DNA from 2 places in the Thermanaerovibrio velox DSM 12556 genome. Region 2 is predicted to be linked to the other one. Evidence: riboswitches for the same ligand, from Rfam matches in the RefSeq annotation. Region 2 holds a riboswitch; the other holds the start of a gene.

Region 1 (10,027 bases), 190 kb from region 2:
GGGGCTGGGTTGACGCTGGGTTGCGCTTTTGAGTAGATGTGAAGAAAAGAAGATGCTGTCTTTTTTCAGCGAAGGAGGAGAATCCATGATCGGCACCAGATCGTTCATGGCTAAGAAGGAAGCCGTGGAGCGCAAGTGGTATGTGATTGACGCCACGGACAAGCATCTGGGTCGTCTTGCGTCCCGGATAGCGTTGGTCTTGTCCGGCAAGCACAGGCCCACCTACACCCCCCATGTGGACACCGGGGATTTCGTGGTGGTCATCAACGCCGAGAAGGTGGGGCTCACGGGGAAGAAGCGTGAGCAGTCCATGGTTCATCGGTTCAGCGGTTACTCCGGGGGTCTTAAGTCCGTGTCCTACGGCAAGATACTGGACAGCAACCCCGAGAGGCTCATCGAGCGGGTGGTGAAGGGCATGCTGCCCAAGAACCGGCTTGGCAGGGCCATGTTCAAGAAGCTTAAGGTCTACGCGGGTCCCACCCATCCCCACGGGGCCCAGAAGCCTGAGACCTTGGAACTTTAAGGAAGAGGGGGGAATAGAAGGTGCAGGCTTCCAACATGTACTTCTGGGGCACCGGCAGGCGTAAGAACGCGGTGGCCCGCGTGAGGATCCGTCCCGGTCAGGGGCTGGTGAAGGTTAACAACCGTGAGATCGGGGACTACCTGCCTCGGTTCACCTGGCAGCTTCACGCCCTCGAGGCGTTGAAGGTGGCGGGCGTGGAGGGCAAGGTTGACGTGTTGGTGAGGGCCCATGGGGGCGGTCTCACCGGCCAGGCGGGGGCCATCAGGCTTGGGATTGCCCGGGCCATATTGAAGATGAACCCCCAGGCTCGTCCGGCGCTGAAGAAGGCGGGGCTCCTTACCAGGGATCCCAGGATGGTGGAGAGGAAGAAGTTCGGTCAGGCGGGAGCCCGGGCTCGGTTCCAGTACTCCAAGCGTTAGTGGACTTGGGCCTCGCTGGCCTGGGTCTTCAAGTTCCTTCGGGGCCCTTCGGGGCCCCTTTGTCTTTGCGGTACTTGACAGACCGGTCGGTCTTTGAGAACATCCTAGCCGGATTTTGGAAGGAGGGAGTCTATTTGGTCTCCGATGCCAAGGACGCCATAATGAGCAGCGCGAGGATCATCTTCGCCCAGAGGGGTTACGAGGGGGCGGGGGTGGACTCCATAGTAAGGTCCGCCGGGGTTAGCAAGGGGGCCTTCTATTGGCACTTTCACAGCAAGTTCGACCTGTTCAAGCGGGTCATGGAGGACGAGGTGGACAGGATCGTATCCTACCTGGCGGATGGATCGGCCCAGGGGGAGGACGTGATTGCCATGTCGGTCCGGAAGGGGGAGGGTTTTCTCCAGCTGCTTTGGAAGGAGCGGGACTCCCTGTCCCTCTGGTTGGAGCTCCGGCTCTTGGCCCACCGGGGGGTTGAGGGCATGCGGGACCTGACGGGGTCCCTTCGCAGCCGCATGATGGGGGAGATGCGCCGGGTCCTCGCCGAGGCGGGAGGGCTCCCTGACGGTATGGAGGAGGTTCTTTGCATATTGTTCGACGGGATCATGTTCAACCTATGGGTGTGGTTTGACGTGGAGGACGCGGTGGCCCTTTGGAGGAGGAGCTGCGGGGTCCTTTTTGGGGGTGAGGCCCTTTGATGCCCGTGTATCGCCTCGGCAGGGGGTGCCTTTTGGCCCTTCTATCCCTTATTATCCTAGGCTCATCCTCGTCCGCCTTCGCCGGCGTGGTTCGGCTTGAGGACCTGGAGTCCAGGATGCTCGGATCTCACCCGGCGGTGAGGGCTCTTGATATGGCGGTGAGGAGGGCAGAGCTTGAGGTTCAGCAGGCCAGGGCGGGGCTTTCCCCCAAGTTGGACTTGGTGCTATACGGTTCAAAGGCCCAGGAGGCCCCCAAGGGGAAGGTGTACGATTTCGACAACGTCCCCATAGGTATAGCCATAACGGGCTACGAGGAGACATACAGGGCCTCGGTTGCGTTGACCCACCTCCTTTACTCCGGGGGTACCGTGACGAGCCAGGTTAGGGCCGCTCAAGCGGGGTTGGAGGCGGCGAAGGCGGACAGGGATCGGGGGGTCGAGGGGCTTCTCTACCGCCTCAGGGCCTCTTATCTTGCCCTGGTGAGGGCCAAGGGCAAGGCCCAGGTGGCCCAGAGGGTGGTGGAGCTGTCCGAGGCGTATCTGACCAGGGTTCAGGCCTTCTTCCGGGTGGGCATGGTGCCTAAGGCGGAGGTGTTAAGGGCTCAGGTGGCCCTTTCCAACGCCAGGTTGAACCTGATGAGGGCTCGAGGGGGCGGTTCAAAGGGCATACGCTGCCCTGGACAGGGCGGCAGGTTTCCCCGTCCCCAGGGACGGGGAGATGGAACAGCCGGCCTCGTTGCTGCCCGAGGAGCTGCCCCAGGATCTCCCGGATCTGGCGGCGGAGAGCCGGGCGGAGATCCGTTCCTTGGAGGAGTCCTACCGCCAGGCCAAGGCCCTTGCGGACGCCGCCGCAGGCCAGGACAGGCCTCAGCTGCTGTTCAAGGGGGAGGCTTACAGGGTGGGTTCCCATTTCTTCCCCTCCGATAAGGACGACTACCTCCTTTCCCTTACCCTGCAGTGGCGGTCATGGGACGGGGGGGAGAACCGGGCCAAGGCCCGTCAGTCCCTGGCTTTGGCGGAATCCCTGCTGTCCCGGGTGGAGGACATGAAGCTGGAGATACGCCGGGAGACCGTGGAGGCCCTGGAGTCCCTGAGGGAGGCCCGGGAGAGGGTTAAGACCGCGGAGGTCATGGTGGAGCAGGCCACGGAGGACCACCGGATATCCCTCAGGCGCTACGAGGCCCGGGTGGGCACCAACCTGGACGTGATGGATGCCCGGGTGAGGCTGGAACAGGCCATGAACGACCTCGTGGACGCCCGATGTGACCTGTTGTCCTCCCAGGCGGCCCTGAGGTACGCCCTGGGGGAGGACGGATGGGGGCAGATCGCGGCGACTGGTAAGCCGGTGAGCAAGGGCAACTAGACCAGCCTTTAGGGGGGCCGGATCTTCCCGGCCCCCTTTAGCGTTGCAGCCTTTAGATCCTTGGGGCAGGGGCCGGGATCCGCTCCGCCCATGGAGTAGGGCCTTGGGTTTTCGGGTGGGTTGAACCCTGCGGTTCCCAAGGGCGGGACTTATTCAGAAGATACTTAATATTATCCCATGCCCATCGAGTGTTAACATAGAAGTAACCGTTTCCCCCTGTGGCCCTATGGTGGTATGGCCATCCCAAGGGGTGCCGAGGGGGTAGCGGTTGTAAAAAACAAAGCTTAAAGGCCCGGCTGTTTCAGGAAGTCCGGTGAGAATCCGGCGCAGCCCCGCTACGGTGTGGGCGCCCTTTGGCGTCCAAGCCCGACACTGGCACCGGTGCCTTGAGTTGCGTCCACCCCTCGAGGGCGGGGGAGGACGCATGTTTCGTGTTCGGAGCCCTTGGGCTCCTTTTTTTATGAGGCCTGTCCGTTGGATCTAAGCTCTTGGGGAGGTGATGGCATGTAGGGGGTCATCAGCCTTAAGCTTGCCCTCTTGTGTGTCATGGCGTTCTAGTTTGATTTTAAGTCAGGGAGTTGCTTGCGTGTGTTGAGGAGTGATCCGGTTGATCAGGTTTAGATGTTCATCCCATGTTTTGGTTCGTTTGGGTCTTGGGGCTCTGCTCCTTGCCCTCTTATCGTCCCCTCTCCCCGTTCGGGGGATGGAGGTCCCGGTGGTGGAGGTCACCGGTTCCAGGTTGGCGGATCAGCTGGCGGACCTGCCCTCCCAGGGGTACGTCATAACCTCCGCCGACATGGCCTCCCGGGGTTTCCAGAACCTTCAGGAGGCCCTGGACTCCCTGCCCGGGGTGTCTGGGCTTGTGAACGGCGCGGGCATGGCCCAGTCCAAGGGCATCTCCATAAGGGGGATGACCACCGAGACGCTGCTTCTGGTGGACGGGGTGCCGTTCATGACATCCAGCTATGGCGCCGGTGCGGTGTTGGGGGCCCCCTTTGACCTGAGGTCCATACCCATAAGCTCCGTGGAGAGGGTGGAGGTGGTTAAGGGGGCCTCATCCGCCCTGTACGGTTCCCACGGTGCCGCGGGGGTCATAAACGTAATAACCGTGAAGGGGGCTTCCGGCCCTGGCGGCCCCTTCCAGGCACGTTTCACCGCCGGTTCCGGCGGTTACGGCATGGGGTCCTTCAGCGCCGCCGCCGCATCCAGCTCCATGTGGGCAAGGGTATCTTACTCCAGGGAGGAGGAGGGGGAGCGGGAGATAAGGCTTAGGGGCAACGGCCTCAGGGACTTCTCCAAGGACTACCGGTCGAACCACTACGGCCTTTCCGCCGGGTCGGCCTCCGGTAGGGGGTGGGAGTTTTCCAGCCAATGGGGGGATTATTCATCCCGTTGGACCTACGATGGAGCCGATAACCACCAGGATAACAGCTACTCCCGGGTGGCCTTGACGGTTCCGTTGGGTGGGATGAAGCTCAAGGGCTATTACGGGGAGTCCGCCAAGAAGGTCTTTGACAGCAGCGGCAGGAGCGACTACCGGGACCGCAACATGGGTTTGTCCCTGGAGGGACGGGGGCGGCTTTGGGGCAATGGGGCCGCCTATGGGCTTGAGGTAAGGCGTGATGACTCGGATTACCTGAACGTGGACAACCCGTGGGGCAACAACGACCCTTACGACCTCAAGCGGGACGGGATCATAGCCTACGGGGAGACCACCGTTCCGCTGGGGGATCTCACCGCGGATCTTGGGCTTAGGTACGAGAGGTGGCACGTGGAGGAGGGGGAGGACCAGTCGGAGCTGGCCCCGAAGGTCTCCCTTTACCGGGAGGATTCCACTGGGAGGCTCTGGTATCTTTCCGCCGGGAGGTTCTTCGTGATGCCCAGCTTCTTTCAGATTTACATGCCCATGAGGAGCTTCGGCGAGCCCAACTACTCCCTAAGACCCGAGAAGGGTTGGAGTTACGAGGGGGGCGTCAAGGGCAAAGACCGTTCCTGGAGCCTTGGTGTCTTCTACACCGATGTGGAGGACAAGATAAAGTACTGGTCAGATCCGGTTACCTGGATGGGTAAGTACGTTAACCTGGACGAGTACAGGGCATACGGGGTTGAGGGTATGTTTCGGGTGAACCTCTCCGGGGAGATGTACTACCAGCAGGGGATTTCCTGGACCTACGGGGAGGAGCTCAGCGGGGGCACCTGGTCCAGGTCCGGGGATCCAAGGTGGGACGTGACCGGCTCCCTCAACTGGGCCAGGGGGTCGTGGGGGGCCGGGGTAACCGGTCGCTTCTACGGTGACCGGGCCATAGCCAACAATAGCCGCGGATACTCCGACGAGGACCTGTTCCTGGTGGATGCCTTTATGTCCTACACGTCCAAGGACGTGACCTTTAGGTTGGGTGCTAGCAACCTGTTCGATCGCAGGTACGTGCTGGACCGGAACGGATACCTTACCCCGGAGCGCAGGCTTTACATATCCCTGGACGCCAGGTTCTAGCCCTTAGGGGCTGGGGGAGAGGGTAGGTTCGGGTTCTTCTTCCCTTCAGCCCCTCAGTCCTTCAGGCTGAAGCGGAAGGGGACCAAAACCCGGTCGTTAAGGTCCTCGGGGAACCTCCAGAGAAGCGCTGCCGTTAGGGCCGCCTGGTCCAGCCCCCTGTAACCGCTGGACCTGTAGATCTCCCCCTTTTGTGGCAACCCCTGTCTTACGATAAGGGATATCACAACGGTGCCCTCCTCCCCCCGTTTCCTTGAGGAAAGGGGGTAGGGGGGCACCGCCTTGATTATCGCCTCATCCCCCCTGTAGCGTCCCTCTTCGCCTCGGATCCCCTTGGGGGGGTCATCCTGGGTGCTCCTCCCGGTGGTCCCCCCTCCCTCGAAGGGGGATGCAACATCCTTCTGCTCCGCCGGGCTGCTGTCCCCGGTGCTGAGGGAATCCGAGGAGGATCTAGCCTGCCTCGTCCAGCCAGACCCCGGGGCGGGGCCGCCGATCGACTTGCCACCGGTTTTGCCATCGTCCACCTTCGTTTCCGTTGGCCTCCTTGGAGCGTCGGTGGAGTCCTCCTTGGCGGTTTTATGGGGTGTTGACCACGCAGCAGCCCCGCGGGGTTTGTGGGTCACCGGGGGCTGCGGGGGGATCGCCGGGGCTATGTATACCGTGATAGCCCTTGGGGTGCTGCCCTGCTTCCATCGGTGGGACCCGTTAATCCCCAGCCCGGATGCGGCGACGGCGATCGCTGCCCCGTGCAGCAGGAGGCTTAGGAAGATCCCCATGGGGCGTCTCATCTTGGTTCCTCCGTGAGTAGCCCCGGGGATGAGACCCCCGCCTCCTGAAGGGCCCACAGCACCCCTATCACCTTCCCGTAGGGGACGTCCCTGTGGGCCCCGATCAGCACCGGTCTTGCCTTGTCCATGGATCGCGCCATACCCTTGAGTTCCTCCAGGGTGACCTCTTTCCCCTCCGCGGTTATCGTCCCGTTCGCCAGGATTGTGACCACCATGGGGATTTTGAAGTTCCCCGCCTTTTCAGCTGGTGTGCCCTTGGCGTGAGGGAGGAGGACCTCCTGAAGGTTTAGGTGGCTGAACGAGGAGGTGATCACGAAGAATATTATGAGGATGAACAGCACGTCCAGCAGGGGTGTCATGTCTATGTCCAGTCGTTTGCGCCTCACCCCAAGCTGGCCGCCTCCTCCCGGTCCGTGGGGAGCGGTCCCCCCGCCTTAATTCGAGCCAGCACCAGCAGGTCGGCCAGACGGTTCATGGCCTCCTGGGACCATTCGATCATGTGCTGAAGGGTCATGAGCCCCACCAGGGATGGTATGGCGCAGGAGAGTCCCGCCACGGTGGTGAAGAGCGCCACCCTTATCCCCCCCGCCACCTCTGACGAGTTGGCCCCCGCGGCGTCTATGGCCCCGAACATCCGAACCATCCCGATAACGGTGCCGAGGAGCCCCAGCATGGGGGAGAGCCGAATGGACAGCTCCAGCCATCCAAGCCCCCTCTGCTGGCTGAACAGCTCCCCCCTTATGAAGACCTTCCCCGCCTCCCTCATGGCCGGGGCCCCGGCGTTCCAAAGGCTCATCAGCTCCCTCATGAGCCTTTGGGGCAGGGTACCCTCCCCCGCGGACCGGATCGTCCGGTCCAGCTGATCCGGGGATGATGGGTTGGATAGGCCCCTGAGCAGCCCGTCCGCCCTTTTGAGCTGCCCTCGAAGGGACCACATGAGCAGGAACCTCTCCAGGAACACCCCCGTGGAGCAGATGGACATCCCAAGGATCACCCACATTATGGGTCCCCCCTCGTTCATGAACCACAGGATGGATTCCAACACCTTATCAACCTCCCTGCTGTTTGGTTTATTGGGGTTATTCGGGTCTTGTGCGGCCTCGTCCTTCGGACCTGGCGGCAAGTCAGCTCCTCCTCAGGAGCAGCCACAGGAAGAAGAGGGCCCCCACCCCGGAGGTGATTATGCCCACCGGTATCTCCGACGGGGCCCACAGGGTCCTTGCCGCCACGTCACAGAGGGTCAGCATGGAGCCCCCTATCATGGTGCTGGCAAAGAGCACCTCCCCCTCTCCCCTTGCCCCGGTCATCCGGGCCATGTGAGGGCCGAAGAGGCCCACAAAGCCTATGGGGCCGCAGATGGAGACGCTTGAGGCTACCGCCAGGGATATGAGGGAGAACAGGATGAGGCGCACCGATTGCACCGGTACCCCCCGGCTTTGGGCCAAGAGGGTGCCGCAGCGTATGAGCTTGAGGTCTTGCAGAAAGAAACGGCAGACCAGGAGGGTGCCCCCCAGGGTGATGAGGGCGGGGAGCAGGGGGTCCCATCCTATGATCTGTATGCCCCCCACTGGCCCACCTCATCATCCTGAAGGAGTCCGAGTAGCCCCCGCTGTATTGGATTATCATGTTTAGGCTCCCGAACAGGAAGCTGGCGGCAACACCTGCCAGCATTAACCCCTCCCCGGAGGGGTTGCGCCTTTGAGTGGCCGCCCCCGCTGCCTGGATGAGGCCTATGGCCAGGGCGGAGCCCAGGAACGCCCCCGCTCCCAGGGGGATCTGGATGCCGAACCTGATGGCGCAAACCGCTCCAAGGGCGGCCCCCGATGACACCCCCATCACGTCCGGGGAGGCCAGGCTGTTCTTGAGGAGCACCTGAAACACCGCTCCGCAGACGCTGAGGGTGGCTCCGGTGGCGTAGCCCAGCAGAACTCGAGGAAGCCTCATCTCCATGAAGACCGGGTTGTTGAGCATGTTCCCCAGCGGAACGTCCGCGGGACCGATCATGGGGCTTGCGACGAGTATCGCAATGGATGCCAGGGCCAGACAGAGGTTCCGGCGGTTTCTCATCGGAGCATCACCTCCGGCATGAGGCAGCCCCTGCCCCGTGGGTCCGTCAGTTTGGCGAAGGGAACGTTGAAGACCCCCTCAAGCTCCGCGGGGCCTATGAGGTGCGGGGGGAGGTCAAAGAGCAGCTCCCCGTTCTTTATGGCTAAGACCCGGTCCGCCCAGGCCAACGCCAGGTTTACGTCGTGGGTGACCATGAGCATGCCCTTTCTGCCCCCCAACCCGTCATCCTTGAGTGCCATTAGGAGGTTGAACACCTCCTGCTGGTGGAGGTGGTCCAGGAACGCGGTGGGCTCGTCAAGGAGTAGGCATCGGGTACCTTGGGCCAGGGCTGCGGCTATCAGTCCCCTCTGGGCCTCGCCGCCGCTCAGCTCCTCCATGGGGGTGTCCGCCAGGTCCTTGAGCCCCACCGCGGCGAGGGCCCTCCGGACCGTATCGAGGTCCTCCGGCCCCAGGGGGTCAAAGGGCCCGTGCCAGGGGTACCTGGATAGCTCCGCCAACTCCCTGGGGGTCACCGGGGGACGCCCCTCGGAGGGCTGGGGCACCATGGCGATGTGCCGGCCGATCTCCCTGGGCCTCATGGCCCTTAAGGGCCTGCCCAGGATCCACGCCTCACCGTCGAAGGGCACCAGTCCCATGAGGGCTTTGAGGAGGGTGCTCTTCCCCGCCCCGTTGGGGCCTATCACCGCCAGGGCCTCCCGGGGCCTAAGGTCCAGGTTCACGTCCCGGAGGATGGTCCTTCCCCCCATCTGGACCGTCAGGTCCCTCACGGAGACGATGCTCATCGGGACGCCTCCCGGATGGCCCGCTGGAAGGCGTCGATCACCACGGGTATCCTGGGCCCGGGCCGGAGGTAAACGGTGCCCTCCAGTACCTGGAGCTTGAAAGTGGAGTTGGGGAACGACCGGCGCCACTTGCGGCGGATCTCGTTCAGGTCGAACAGCTCGTCCCGGTTGAGCCTTGAGGAGGAGTGGTAGAAGTTCCTGTCCCCCACCAGGTCTATCACCACCTGGGGTCTCATGGCTAGGAGCCCCTCGGCGAAGACCATGGGGTAGGGGGGTGATGAGGGGGGAAGGCAGTTCTCTCCCCCCGCCAGCCTCACCAGCTCCCCGTAGAAGCTCCTGGGCCCAGCGGCGTAGAAGGAGGTTATGCGCCCCGCCTCCATCTCCCGGGAGACGCAGACCAGCACCCGGGGGCGCTTCCCCTTGGTTCTGGAGGATATGGCCCTTATCTGGGACTCGGTTCGCCTGGCTAGGGCCTGCCCCCGGTCCGGCACGCCGCAGGCCCTCCCCAGGGCCCGCATGGAGTCCAGCACCTGGGCAACGCTGTCCTGGCGCAGCATGATCCACCGGATCCCTGCCCGGGTGAGCTGCTGGGTCATTGGGGAGTGGATGTCCTGGAGCACCACCAGGTCCGCCCCCATGGATATCAGGGCCTCGATGCTCACGTCCGCGAAGCCCCCCACCTTGGGCTTCGATAGGGCCTCCCGGGGGTGGTCGCAGAAGGTGGTGACCGCCGCGACCCGGTCCCCGAGTCCCATGGCGAAGAGCATCTCGGTCCCCGCCGGGGAGAGGGACACGATCCGTTTGGGGGATGGGAGGGCGTCGGAAGTAGACGGGGAGATCAGGAGGAGCGCCGCCAGCAGGAGGATGGGCCAGCCAGCGAAGGAATAAAGGGGACCGCCG
Region 2 (10,027 bases):
TTAATACCTTCATCCCATGCCGCCTTGCCCATCGGTCGGGGGACATGATTCGGAGCCTGTCGGTGGACGTGGTGGGTATCCATGGAGCCCCCAGGGCCTCGGATACCAGAACCGCCAGGTCTGTGCCGCCTCCGAGGTGCCCCCCCGCCACCAGGAACACCGATGAGAGGTCCTCGGTGACGCAGAGCACCGCCGGATCCTTGCCCTTGTCCTCCAATAGGCCCGACACGGCCCTCACCGCGATGGGGAGCGCCCCTACGAATAGAATGCCCTCCGCCCGGTCCCAAAGGGCCCTTGCGGCGTCTTTCGCCCCCGCGGAGGGGTCGAAGAGCTCAAAACCGGTGAGATTGGCCACCAGGGTTCCCCTCTCGGAAAGGGAGCCTGGGGCCACCACGAAGACCCTCAACCCATGCCTCCTTCCGGCCCCTCGTCATGGGCCTTCCTGTACATGTGGCTGAAGCGGGGATCGTACAGCAGGCTAGTCCCGGATTCTTCAACGCAGCGGCCTACTATGATCAGGGCCTGCCGGTTCACGTGCTCCGCCTTCATCCGCTGTCCCAGCTCGCGGAGTTTAGCGGTCCCAACCCTCTGATCCGGCCAGGTGGCCCGGTAGACCCAAGCCGCTGGGGTGTCCCCGGGAAGCCCCCCCTCCATGCAAAGCCTGGATATCTCATCCCCCATGTCGGATGACAGGAACAGGGCCAGCGTGGCTCCCGTGGAGGCGTAGACCCTAAGGTCCTCCTTGGAAGGCACTGGGGTCCTTCCGGGAAGACGGGTGCAAACTAAAGTCTGGGTGCCACCTGGAACCGTGTACTCTATGCCGAGCGCCGCGGCGGCCCCCTGCAGGCTGGATACCCCGGGCACGATCCGACACTCCACCCCGAGGGCTTTTAGCTCCCTTATCTGCTCCCCTATGGCCCCGTAGAGGCTTGGATCCCCCGTGTGGAGACGCACCACGTTAAGGCCCTTAAGGGCCCGATCCGCCATCACCCGCACCTGCTCCGCAAGGGTCATCTTGGAGGAGTCCAGCACCTCACAGCCCTCGGGGCAGCGATGGAGAAGCTCCCGGTTGATGAGGCTCCCGGCGTAAACCACAAGATGAGCCTCCGACAGCAGGCGAAGTCCCTTGACGGTTATGAGATCCGGATCCCCCGGGCCGGCACCCACTATCCACACAAGCCCCTTCAAACCACATCCCCCCATACTATGTCCACCGGATTGCCCCCCTGTACCATCCATTCTCCACCAAGACGTCGGCCCTCTCCGGGAAAGACCCGAAGGAACCCGGTCTTAAAACCCAGGGCCTCCAGCTCCTCCATGGCCTGTTGAAAGGACGAGAGCAGAAGACAGGGTATCACTATCCTTCCCCCAGGGGATAGAAGTCCCGCGGACCATCTTATTATCTCCTTGAGGTTCCCTCCATGCCCTCCAACCACCACCCGCTGGAAGGGCCCCTCCAGCTCAACCCCCCTGACCGGGGCCTCCCCGTGGATAAAGCGAACGGAACCCACGGGACACAGCCTCTCCGCGTTCCTGGAAGCGAGATCCAGGGCCTCCAGGTCCCGCTCGATGGAGAATATGCGACCTGGACCTGTAAGACGGCCCAAGTGACATGTGAGGGCCCCGGTTCCGCTTCCCACCTCCAGCACATTAGAGCCGAATAGGGGCTCCAGGAGGGAGGAGACAAAACACCGCACCGGAAACTTGGTCATGGGTATCCGGTCCTTGCGCTCCAATTCCAGGTCCTCCAGGGGACGGCGCCGGACGTCCCATTCCTTCTCGCCGAAGAAACCGCCCCGGGGGGCCTCAAACCAGCCGATGCAAAGCCTGCCGGTGTAGGGGGAGTTGGCTAACTCCTCAAGGCTCCCGCTGAACAGCTGCTCCTTGGAGGACCCCAGGTCCCAGCCAAGCCATCCGCGGACCCCCTCCTTCAAAAGCTTGGAGAGCTGGCTAAGCTGGTCCCTTACGCCGCCGCCCTCTCCGAAAAGCACGGCGCACCTGTCCTTGTCCCAAATGGTTTGCCTTATGGCCCCCTCGGCCCCCTCAAGAGGACGGCCGTGCAGGGACACCACCGGAACGTTTGCCCAGCTCTCACCTATGCGGGATGCCATGATCTGGAGGCTTGACACGCCGGGGAAGAGACGAACCCTCCCGGGGAAGGAGGCCCCTATCCGCCGGGCTATGCTGAAGAAACCGGTGTCCCCGCTGACCAGCACCCCAAGGGGCTTTGGGGCCCCCTCCAACGCGGGTATCAGCTCCTCCCCGCAGGGCAGCGGAAGCCGGAGCTGCCACTCCAGGGGGGGCAGGTGACCCGTCAACCTGGGGTCTCCCATCAGGGCCCCGCAGGACCTTATGAGGTCCCAGATCCTCTCCGGGACGTCCTGCGGGTTCCCGGAGCCCATGCCGAAGACGTTTATCTCCCTAAGCTCCTTCAGCTCGCTCAAAGCCTAAAGCCCCCTCATCGCCTCTATCATCTCCTCCAGCGGCCCAGAACGGGCCAGCTCTTGCCGGGGAAGAGAAAATGTAAGAACCGCCGCCTCCGCTCCGGATAAGGCCTTTGCCCTGTCCCTGGCCCTGCGGCATAGCTCCTCCAGGGCCATCCTGCCTTGGATCGTGGCGGCCATTAAATTGGCCGCCTGGTCTGCGGTGTTGCACTCCATTATGCGGCGAATCCAAGACGAATTCATGCCGTGAAGGGCCCCGTAGGCGCACAGGGCCTCAAGGCGGCCGTCGCTCTTGGAGCTGTGGGTGTCCATCGAACCCGCCGCCACCTTAGCCATCTTACCCACCTGGGCGATGAAGATGAGCCCCCTGAACTTTAGCTTGGCACAGGCCTCCAGCGACTTGCCCACGTAGTTGCTTACGTTAACGGTGAGACTCCCCGGAACCCCTAACGACGCGGCGAAGTCCCGTCCGTAGTTGCCCGGGGCAAGGCATACCAGATCAAAACCCTCTGCCCGGATGACCGACAGCTCGGACCTTATGGTCTCCACAACCGCGTCCTCGCTCATGGGCCGTACGACCCCGGTGGTACCTAGGATGGATATGCCCCCCTCTATGCCCAGCTTGGGGTTGAAAGTCCCCTTCGCCAGCTCCTCACCCCTAGGCACCCATACCTCCACCTGGGCCCCTATGCCCCTTGGGAGGATCTCCAACAGGTTCTCCCTTATCATCCTTAAGGGGCCCGGGTTTATGGCCTTGGCCCCCACTGGAACGGGAAGCCCCGGCCGGGTCACGGTGCCCACCCCCGGACCTCCGTCCACGGTCACCCGGTCCCCCCGGTGAAGACGAACCTTGGCAGCCACCGCCGACAGGTGGGTCACGTCAGGGTCGTCGCCGGCGTCCTTGAAAACCCATCCCTGGGCACCCCCGGGGATCCGTTCACATCCTCCCAAGGGGATGGACAGCGTGCTACCGGAGGGCAGCTTGACCTTGACCCACGAGGAAGGCCTTCCAAGGAGCCAAAGAGCGGCCCCCATGGCCGCCGCCGTGGCGGCGCTACCGGTGGTGAACCCGCATCTTAGGGACATCAGCGGACCTTCCTCCCAAGGGCCTCAAGGGACTTCAAGGCATCGTTAAGCCTTATCAGGGACGGACGAGATATGGCCCTCTCATCCACCTCAAACACGTTGCCGCGCTTAACCGCCTCCATGGGGCGGAACCGGGGGTCCTCCAAGAACTCCTTGGCACCCCCGGGGTTCATGGGCCCCCGTTGCACCAGTATCACGTCCACCTTTTGGTTGATCAGAAGAAGCCTCTCCGGCCCGAACTGAGCCACCGCGCTCCCCTTGGAAGTGGGCTTTAGGTCCTCCGCCGCGGGGTTGAGCCCCGCGGCCTCCATGAGCCGGTGCGGCCAGCTCCCGGGGACGCAGGTGGTGATATCCCTGGAGTTTACCACCAGAAACGCCCCCTTGCGGGCCTTGTAGTTGCGCCTTCTGGCGTCCTCCAGGGTTCTAAGGGCCCCCTGGAGCTTCAAACGGGCCTCCCTCTCCCTGCCGGTTATCGTTCCAAGTCGGGTTACGTAGAGCTCGAGGCCGTCGAAGGACGGGGGATCCAGCACCACCACCGGAACGAAGGGTTCAAGGCGTTCGAGCAGTCCGGGCTGCATGGACAGCTGCAGAGACCTCATGAGCACCAAGTCCGGCTTGAGGCTCAGGATGCTCTCCGGATCGGGCCTTAGGGGAAGCCTTGGAACCCCCTTAAACAGCTCTCGGTCGTCCCCGTCCGCCACGCCCACGATGCGGCCTTTGAGCCCCAGGGCCAGCAGGTTCTCCGTGTGGGCAGGGTAGAGGGAGACTATCCTCGTCGGGGGGGATCCCAAGGTCACCCTTCTCCCCATGTCATCCACCACGGATAACCGAGCTGCGTAGGCGGGTAGGGCCAAAAACACGAGGGATAGGACGAAGGAGGCGAGGAAAGGCGTTAAGAACTCCCTTCCCGTTGGGATCGGGCAGATCCCGGGGGAGTGGGATCGATCGCATCGGTACATCAAGGGTCAACACTTCCTTCCAGAGGTTTGAGCGGTCCCTGGGGGCTGCTCAAAAAAGAGCCCCCGGGGGAGGCGGTCACCTCCTGCCTCAGGGGCCCCATGTCAGGACTAGAAGCCCGCCTCCTCGGCGGCCTCCTTCAGGTGCTCCACCAGAAGGGCCCTTATCTCCGGGTTCTCCCCCAGACCCTTCAGGTGCGCCTCCGCCTTTATGCCCTCCTTGGAGAGCACGTTTATCCAAGAGTCCTCCTCGTCCCCCGCCATGTCGTTGTGGGCGTGGTCCCCCGCCACCAGCATCAGGGGCGCCAGGATCGCCCGCTTGATACCCTTGCCCTTCAACTGGGAGATCACGTCCTCCAAGGACGGTGTCCCCTCCACGGTGCCCACTACGAAGTTGGGGTGCTTCCGCTGGAGCACCGTTTGAAGCCTGGCGTAGGCCCCTTCCGCGGGATGGGGTGAACCGTGACCCATGAGGACCACTCCCCGCCGTGGGTCCTTGCCGAAGGCCCTGCCCAGGATGGCGGACACCCGCTCGTAGTCCTCGGGGGACCAAAGCAGCGGCTTGCTTAGGGCTATGCCCTCAAACCCGCTCTTGCTCCCGTGTTCCCTTAGGTAACGGAAGGCCCCCACCACCGCGGACAGGTCGTCATACTCCTCCCCGGGGATCACGTGGGTTGACAGCACCGCCACGTTCGTGTAGCCCTCTTCATGGAGCTTGGCCAGGGAGGTAATAGGATCCAGGAAGACCTTCCCCTCCTTTGCCAACTTGCGCATTATTATGCGGCTGGTGAAGGACAGCCGCACCTCTGTGCCGGGGAACGCGTCCTTCACGGACCGGAATACCGCGTCTATGGCCCTCTGTCCCTCCGGCATGGAGCTGCCGAAGGCCACCACCAGGACGGCGTTCTTCTTCTCCACCTTCTTCCCCTCCGATGCAAGGGCCCTTTGAGGGTGCGCAAAAGCCCCCATTAAGCTTAGAACAAGCGCAAGAACTGATATAAACTTCCTCATTTGACCCATCGACCTCCCGAAGTAATAAAGTTATCTACACCGTTCCGGGCGCCGATAAGCGGTGCGGCGAAGCTTCTCCAAGGGGTCCTCTGACGAGCTACCCCTTTCCGATAGCAAGGTTAGAGTCTGTCCTCCCCTTCAAGGCAGAGCCGCATTACGGCGTTGAACGCCGCGGCGCAGAGGTTGGATCCCCCCCTGGGGCCCCTTAGGGACACGCAGGGCACCCCGCTCTTGAGGAGGAGCTCCTTGCTCTCCGCGGCCCCCACGAAGCCCACCGGGAATGCCACCACGAAGAGGGGTTCGAATCCCTGTTCCACCAGCTCCAAGAGCCTGAAGAGCCCCGTGGGGGCGTTGCCGAAGGCGAAGACCCGGATGCCCATTTGAGATGCCCTGTCCACCGATGCCATGGCCCGGGTTATGCCCTCCCTGGCGCTGGCGGCGGAGGTGCACTCCTGGTGGATGAGGCATACGGGGTCCAGGTGGAGCTTGGAGAGCAGACTCCGGGAGAGCCCGGATCTTACCATGTCCACGTCGCAGAAGACCTTGGAGTCCTTGAGGGCTACCTTGGCATGTTCAAGCCAATCGGGGCTAGCGGAGACCAGGCTGCCCAGGGAGAAGTCCGCTCCGGCGTGAACCACTCGCTCCGCAATGGGCATCAAGGAGGGTTCTATGGAGTAGGATCCAAGAACCTGACGGATCAGGTACAGGCTCTTCCTCTCAATGGAGGCGGGGTTCCTGTCGTAGTTAAGAGGCATTGCACTTTCCCTCCCTTCTTCGGGGGTCTCAACCCCTGAGGTTTAGCCCCGAGGGGTACAGAGGGAAGGCGTTCCCACCGGAGGCGCCCGCCCGCGCAGGCAACCTTCCCCATCACCTCCGGCCGGTCTCCTGGCTTGCCTTCATCCTACCCCGCCCCTTCCCAGGGGTTTAAGCCCCCCAGTGGTAACGGCGGTCTCGTCGGGCTCACAGTGGCGGGGCCGCGCCGGAATCTCACCGGTCTTCCCGTTCACCGGAGGTGTCAAACAAGATTGTATAACCGTTACCCTAACGCCACGTCAAGGATCATCATGCAGATGAAGCCAAGTATTACCCCCATTGTGGCCAGATCACCGTTGTCCTCCGACTGGGACTCCGGTATCACCTCCTCCACCACCACGTATATCATGGCACCGGCGGCGAAGGACAGGGCGTAGGGCAGCCCCATCCGCATGGACTCCACCGAGAGGGCCCCTATGGCGGCGAAGATCGGCTCCACCACCGCGGAGAGCTGGCCGAAGAAGAACGCCATGGACCTGGAGAACCCGGCGCTCCTCAGGGGCATGGATACCGCAAGCCCCTCCGGCAGGTTTTGAAGCCCTATGCCAAGGGTAAGCGCCAGAGCGCCGGAAAGGGTGGCGGAGCTCGAGAGTCCCGCGGCCCCGAAGGCCACCCCGAAGGCCAGTCCCTCCGGTATGTTGTGAAGGGTTATGGCCAGCACCAGGAGGGTGGTCTTCCTCAGATGGGACTTGATGCCCTCCGGCTGGCCCCCCTTGAGGGCCGGGTGAAGGTGGGGCAGAAGCAAGTCCAGAAGCCTTAAGAAGAGCGCTCCCCCCAGGAACCCCGCGGAGGGGGGAAGCCAAGGCGTGAGCCCAAGCTCTTGGGACATCTCTATGGCGGGGGACAGCAGGGACCAGAAACTGGCGGCTATCATGACCCCGCCGGAGAAGCCCAGCATGAAGTCCAGCATCTTCCTGGATGGGTTAGCCCCGATGAAGGCCATGGCGGCACCAATGGCTGTGAGCCCCCACGTGAGGGTCCCGCCCAAAAGGGCCTGAAGGGACGGGGAAAGGGACCTGAACCAATCAAGCCCGGAGCCTGTGAGGAGAGACCAGCTTCCCATGGGGATCACCTTGTTCTCATCGAGTCCGCGAAGGCCTTGGCGGTTTGGCGCATCATCTTGAACCAGTCCGCCTCCAGCGGATCCAGCTCCACCGGCTTCACCCCCAACATCGCTGCGGCCCCTTGAGCGGAGCGTCCGAACATGGAGGGCTGCACGAACATCACCCGTATCCCTAGGCTTTGAACCTTTGACCTCAGCTTTGACAGCTCCTTGGGCCGGGCCTCCATCCCCTCCGATTCCACCGCCAGGGGGATTACGCCCCCTCTCGGCGCAGAAGTAGTTCCAGGCGGGGTGATACGCCAGCACCGCCCGGCCCTTGAAGGGCCCCAGGAGGGCCGAGATCTCCTTGTCCAGCCGGTCCATCTCCCCGAGGAGCTTCGCCAGGTTGGCGTCGTAAAAAGACCCGTTGCTTGGATCCAGGGACTTTAGACCCTCCGCCATCGAGCGGGCCATGGCCCTTCCGTTGGACAGGGAGTTCCACACGTGGGGATCGAAGGATTCCCTATGCCCCGGCTTGTCACCCTTCCCTTCGTGAGCGTGGCCATGCCCTTCAAGCTTGGAGAACTTAAGCCGCATCACCCTAACCCCATTGGCCCTCAGCTTGGGCAGAAGTGATTCCTCCAACGGCAGGCCGAGGTAGAAGATCACATCCGCCTCCGATACCGCCTTGGCGTGGCTTGGGCGCATCTCGAACGAATGGGGATCCGCCCCTTGGGGTATGAGGGTCACCACGTTGACCCGATCGCCCCCTATCCTCCTCGCCAGGTAGGACACCGGCTCAACGGGACACAGGACCGTAAGCCCTTTGACGCCCCCTTGAGCCCATGCGGGGCCCAAGGGAAGGACAAGGCCGACAAGCGGGGCAGAGAGGACCAAAGCCTGAAAAACAAGAGCAACGGAGATGAGCAGCAAACGGCGGTGCTTAACTTCCCTCATCGCCTTATCACCCTCTCTTGAAAAACTATTTTTGATTTCGTCGCGGTTCATTATAACCCATCGTACCGTCCATAAAAAACGGCCGGGTGAATTTGGTGATACATGCCAAAATCTTTAGCGCTATCAAGCCCCACCGCAGCGGTGGGATTTGGTACAATCCGAGGGGATGGATTGCGAAGGTTCGTTGTCGCTCTTCGTGAGCGTTTTCATGAATTGGGTTCGGTGCCGGCGTGGGAGAAAGGTGCGGTGATGTCGCTTGAGGCCGAGGGTTGTAGGGGGATCCCGCATGGCGGGTATGTTTAAAACGCTTAAGCTTTCCAAGCCCCTGTCCCTGGCGGCTGGGTTTGTGGCCATGTTCCTTTTAGTGCTCCTGGCCTTCAAGCTTTTGGGTCCCCGGGAGGCGGTGGTGGCCCTTTGGTTTGAGCATCAGGGGCCTGGGGCGTCTTTGTCCCGGGACGTACAGCAGTGTGCCCTCTTCGCGGTGGACTACTTCAACATAGCGGAGCGCGGCAGGGGGCTTAGGGTGAGGCCCTTGGTGGTGACCGGGATGAGCGACCGGGAGGCGGTTGATGCCATCAAGAAGGCCAAGGCCTCGGTGGTGCTGGTGGGGGCCACGTCGGGTTTCGTGTCCAGGGTGCATCCCCTGCTGGAGAGGGAGGGGATCCCCGCCATAGCCACCAACGCAAACGCCCCGGCCCTGGCGGTGGAGGGGGACCTGTTGTTCCGCTATTCTGGCCCCTCTGGGGCGGTGGAGCTTGGGGAGATGGTGCGATCGCACCTCCCGGGTTTCAAGAGGTACTTGGCGGTGCTGGACTCGTCGAACCTGGTGTACACCAAGGGGCAGCTGGATGGCTTCTCCACCGGCCTTGGGATCCCGCCTAAAAAGACCCTCATGGGTTCCCCGGGGGACCTTTACGATGCCTTCCGGCTTGAGGTGGTAGCCGGCGGGTACGACGGATTCTACCTTGCCATGCCGGCGTACTACGCGGGGGTTTTCATGGAGATCGTGGGGAACCTGAAGGGCCCTGCGCCCTGTGCGGTGGCGGGTTGGGGGGTGTCGTCGGTCAGCGCCAGCCTGGCGGGGCCCGAGTCCCTTGGGTACTCGGTGGTGTTCTCCCCGGTTGAGCTGGACATGGGGCATCCGTTCATGAGGTACCTTCAGGAGAGGATAGCGGGTCTTCCTCCGCTGCCCGCGGTGGACTCGGGATACGGGGCGGTGTCGATGGCGTTGGAGGCGGTCCTAGTGGGCCCCAAGGGCCAGGAGGGTGCCGCGGAGGCCCTCAAGGCCATGAAGACCGTTAAGACCCTTCGGGGGGAGTTCCCCGTTGACCGAGCGGGGGATGCGGTGCTTCCCCTTTATCTGGTGAGGTACGATGGCTCCGCCTGGAGGAACATGGGGGAGGTGGGGGGCCGGTGACGTCCTTCAAGAGGCTTTTCGTCCGGTGGTTTTGGTTCTTCGCCTCCCTGGGGGCCTTCATGCTGTTCCTTCAGGGGGCTTACCTCTTTAAATCCGTCCTGCGGGACCAGCAGAGGAACGCCTGGGACGCCACGGAGAACATGGCGTCGAACCTGGTGAGGTACTTGGACTCGGAGCTTGTGAAGGCCTCGTACATAGCCGCCGTGCCCTACAAGGCGGAGACCTACTTCCCGGAGGTGGAGCTGCTGGTTAGGATCCTGGAGGACCAGGTGGAGGAGTCCTTCCGGGGGAGCCTGCCCAA

What was found. A riboswitch is a leader RNA that binds a small molecule or an ion and turns the genes downstream of it on or off. The one in region 2 is predicted to bind cobalamin.
Region 1: it holds a riboswitch for cobalamin, as region 2 does, so the genes downstream of both, THEVEDRAFT_RS01215 (TonB-dependent receptor plug domain-containing protein) here and THEVEDRAFT_RS00380 (precorrin-8X methylmutase) in region 2, are expected to answer to the same signal.

Annotation. Positions count from the first base shown of each region.
Region 1 is NZ_CM001377.1:272,983-283,009, forward strand. Features, by position in the region: gene rplM (50S ribosomal protein L13) at 86-523, shown strand; gene rpsI (30S ribosomal protein S9) at 544-942, shown strand; gene THEVEDRAFT_RS10055 (TetR/AcrR family transcriptional regulator) at 1,017-1,637, shown strand; partial or broken gene THEVEDRAFT_RS09730 (TolC family protein) at 1,790-2,227, shown strand; gene THEVEDRAFT_RS09735 (TolC family protein) at 2,355-2,999, shown strand; adenosylcobalamin (AdoCbl) riboswitch at 3,276-3,427, shown strand; gene THEVEDRAFT_RS01215 (TonB-dependent receptor plug domain-containing protein) at 3,598-5,493, shown strand; gene THEVEDRAFT_RS09095 (energy transducer TonB) at 5,547-6,278, opposite strand; gene THEVEDRAFT_RS01225 (ExbD/TolR family protein) at 6,275-6,664, opposite strand; gene THEVEDRAFT_RS01230 (MotA/TolQ/ExbB proton channel family protein) at 6,661-7,323, opposite strand; gene THEVEDRAFT_RS09740 (iron chelate uptake ABC transporter family permease subunit) at 7,403-7,846, opposite strand; partial or broken gene THEVEDRAFT_RS09745 (iron chelate uptake ABC transporter family permease subunit) at 7,896-8,345, opposite strand; gene THEVEDRAFT_RS01240 (ABC transporter ATP-binding protein) at 8,342-9,127, opposite strand; gene THEVEDRAFT_RS01245 (heme/hemin ABC transporter substrate-binding protein) at 9,124-9,894, opposite strand; gene THEVEDRAFT_RS10060 (hypothetical protein) at 9,881-10,015, shown strand.
Region 2 is NZ_CM001377.1:79,051-89,077, forward strand. Features, by position in the region: gene THEVEDRAFT_RS09525 (cobalamin biosynthesis protein) at 1-406, opposite strand, end outside; gene cobM (precorrin-4 C(11)-methyltransferase) at 403-1,188, opposite strand; gene cbiT (precorrin-6Y C5,15-methyltransferase (decarboxylating) subunit CbiT) at 1,185-2,444, opposite strand; gene cbiD (cobalt-precorrin-5B (C(1))-methyltransferase CbiD) at 2,448-3,530, opposite strand; gene THEVEDRAFT_RS00370 (ABC transporter substrate-binding protein) at 3,530-4,489, opposite strand; gene THEVEDRAFT_RS00375 (sirohydrochlorin cobaltochelatase) at 4,598-5,455, opposite strand; gene THEVEDRAFT_RS00380 (precorrin-8X methylmutase) at 5,617-6,252, opposite strand; cobalamin riboswitch at 6,356-6,523, opposite strand; gene THEVEDRAFT_RS10195 (metal ABC transporter solute-binding protein, Zn/Mn family) at 6,534-8,309, opposite strand; gene THEVEDRAFT_RS00390 (ABC transporter substrate-binding protein) at 8,596-9,726, shown strand; gene THEVEDRAFT_RS00395 (GAF domain-containing protein) at 9,723-10,027, shown strand, end outside.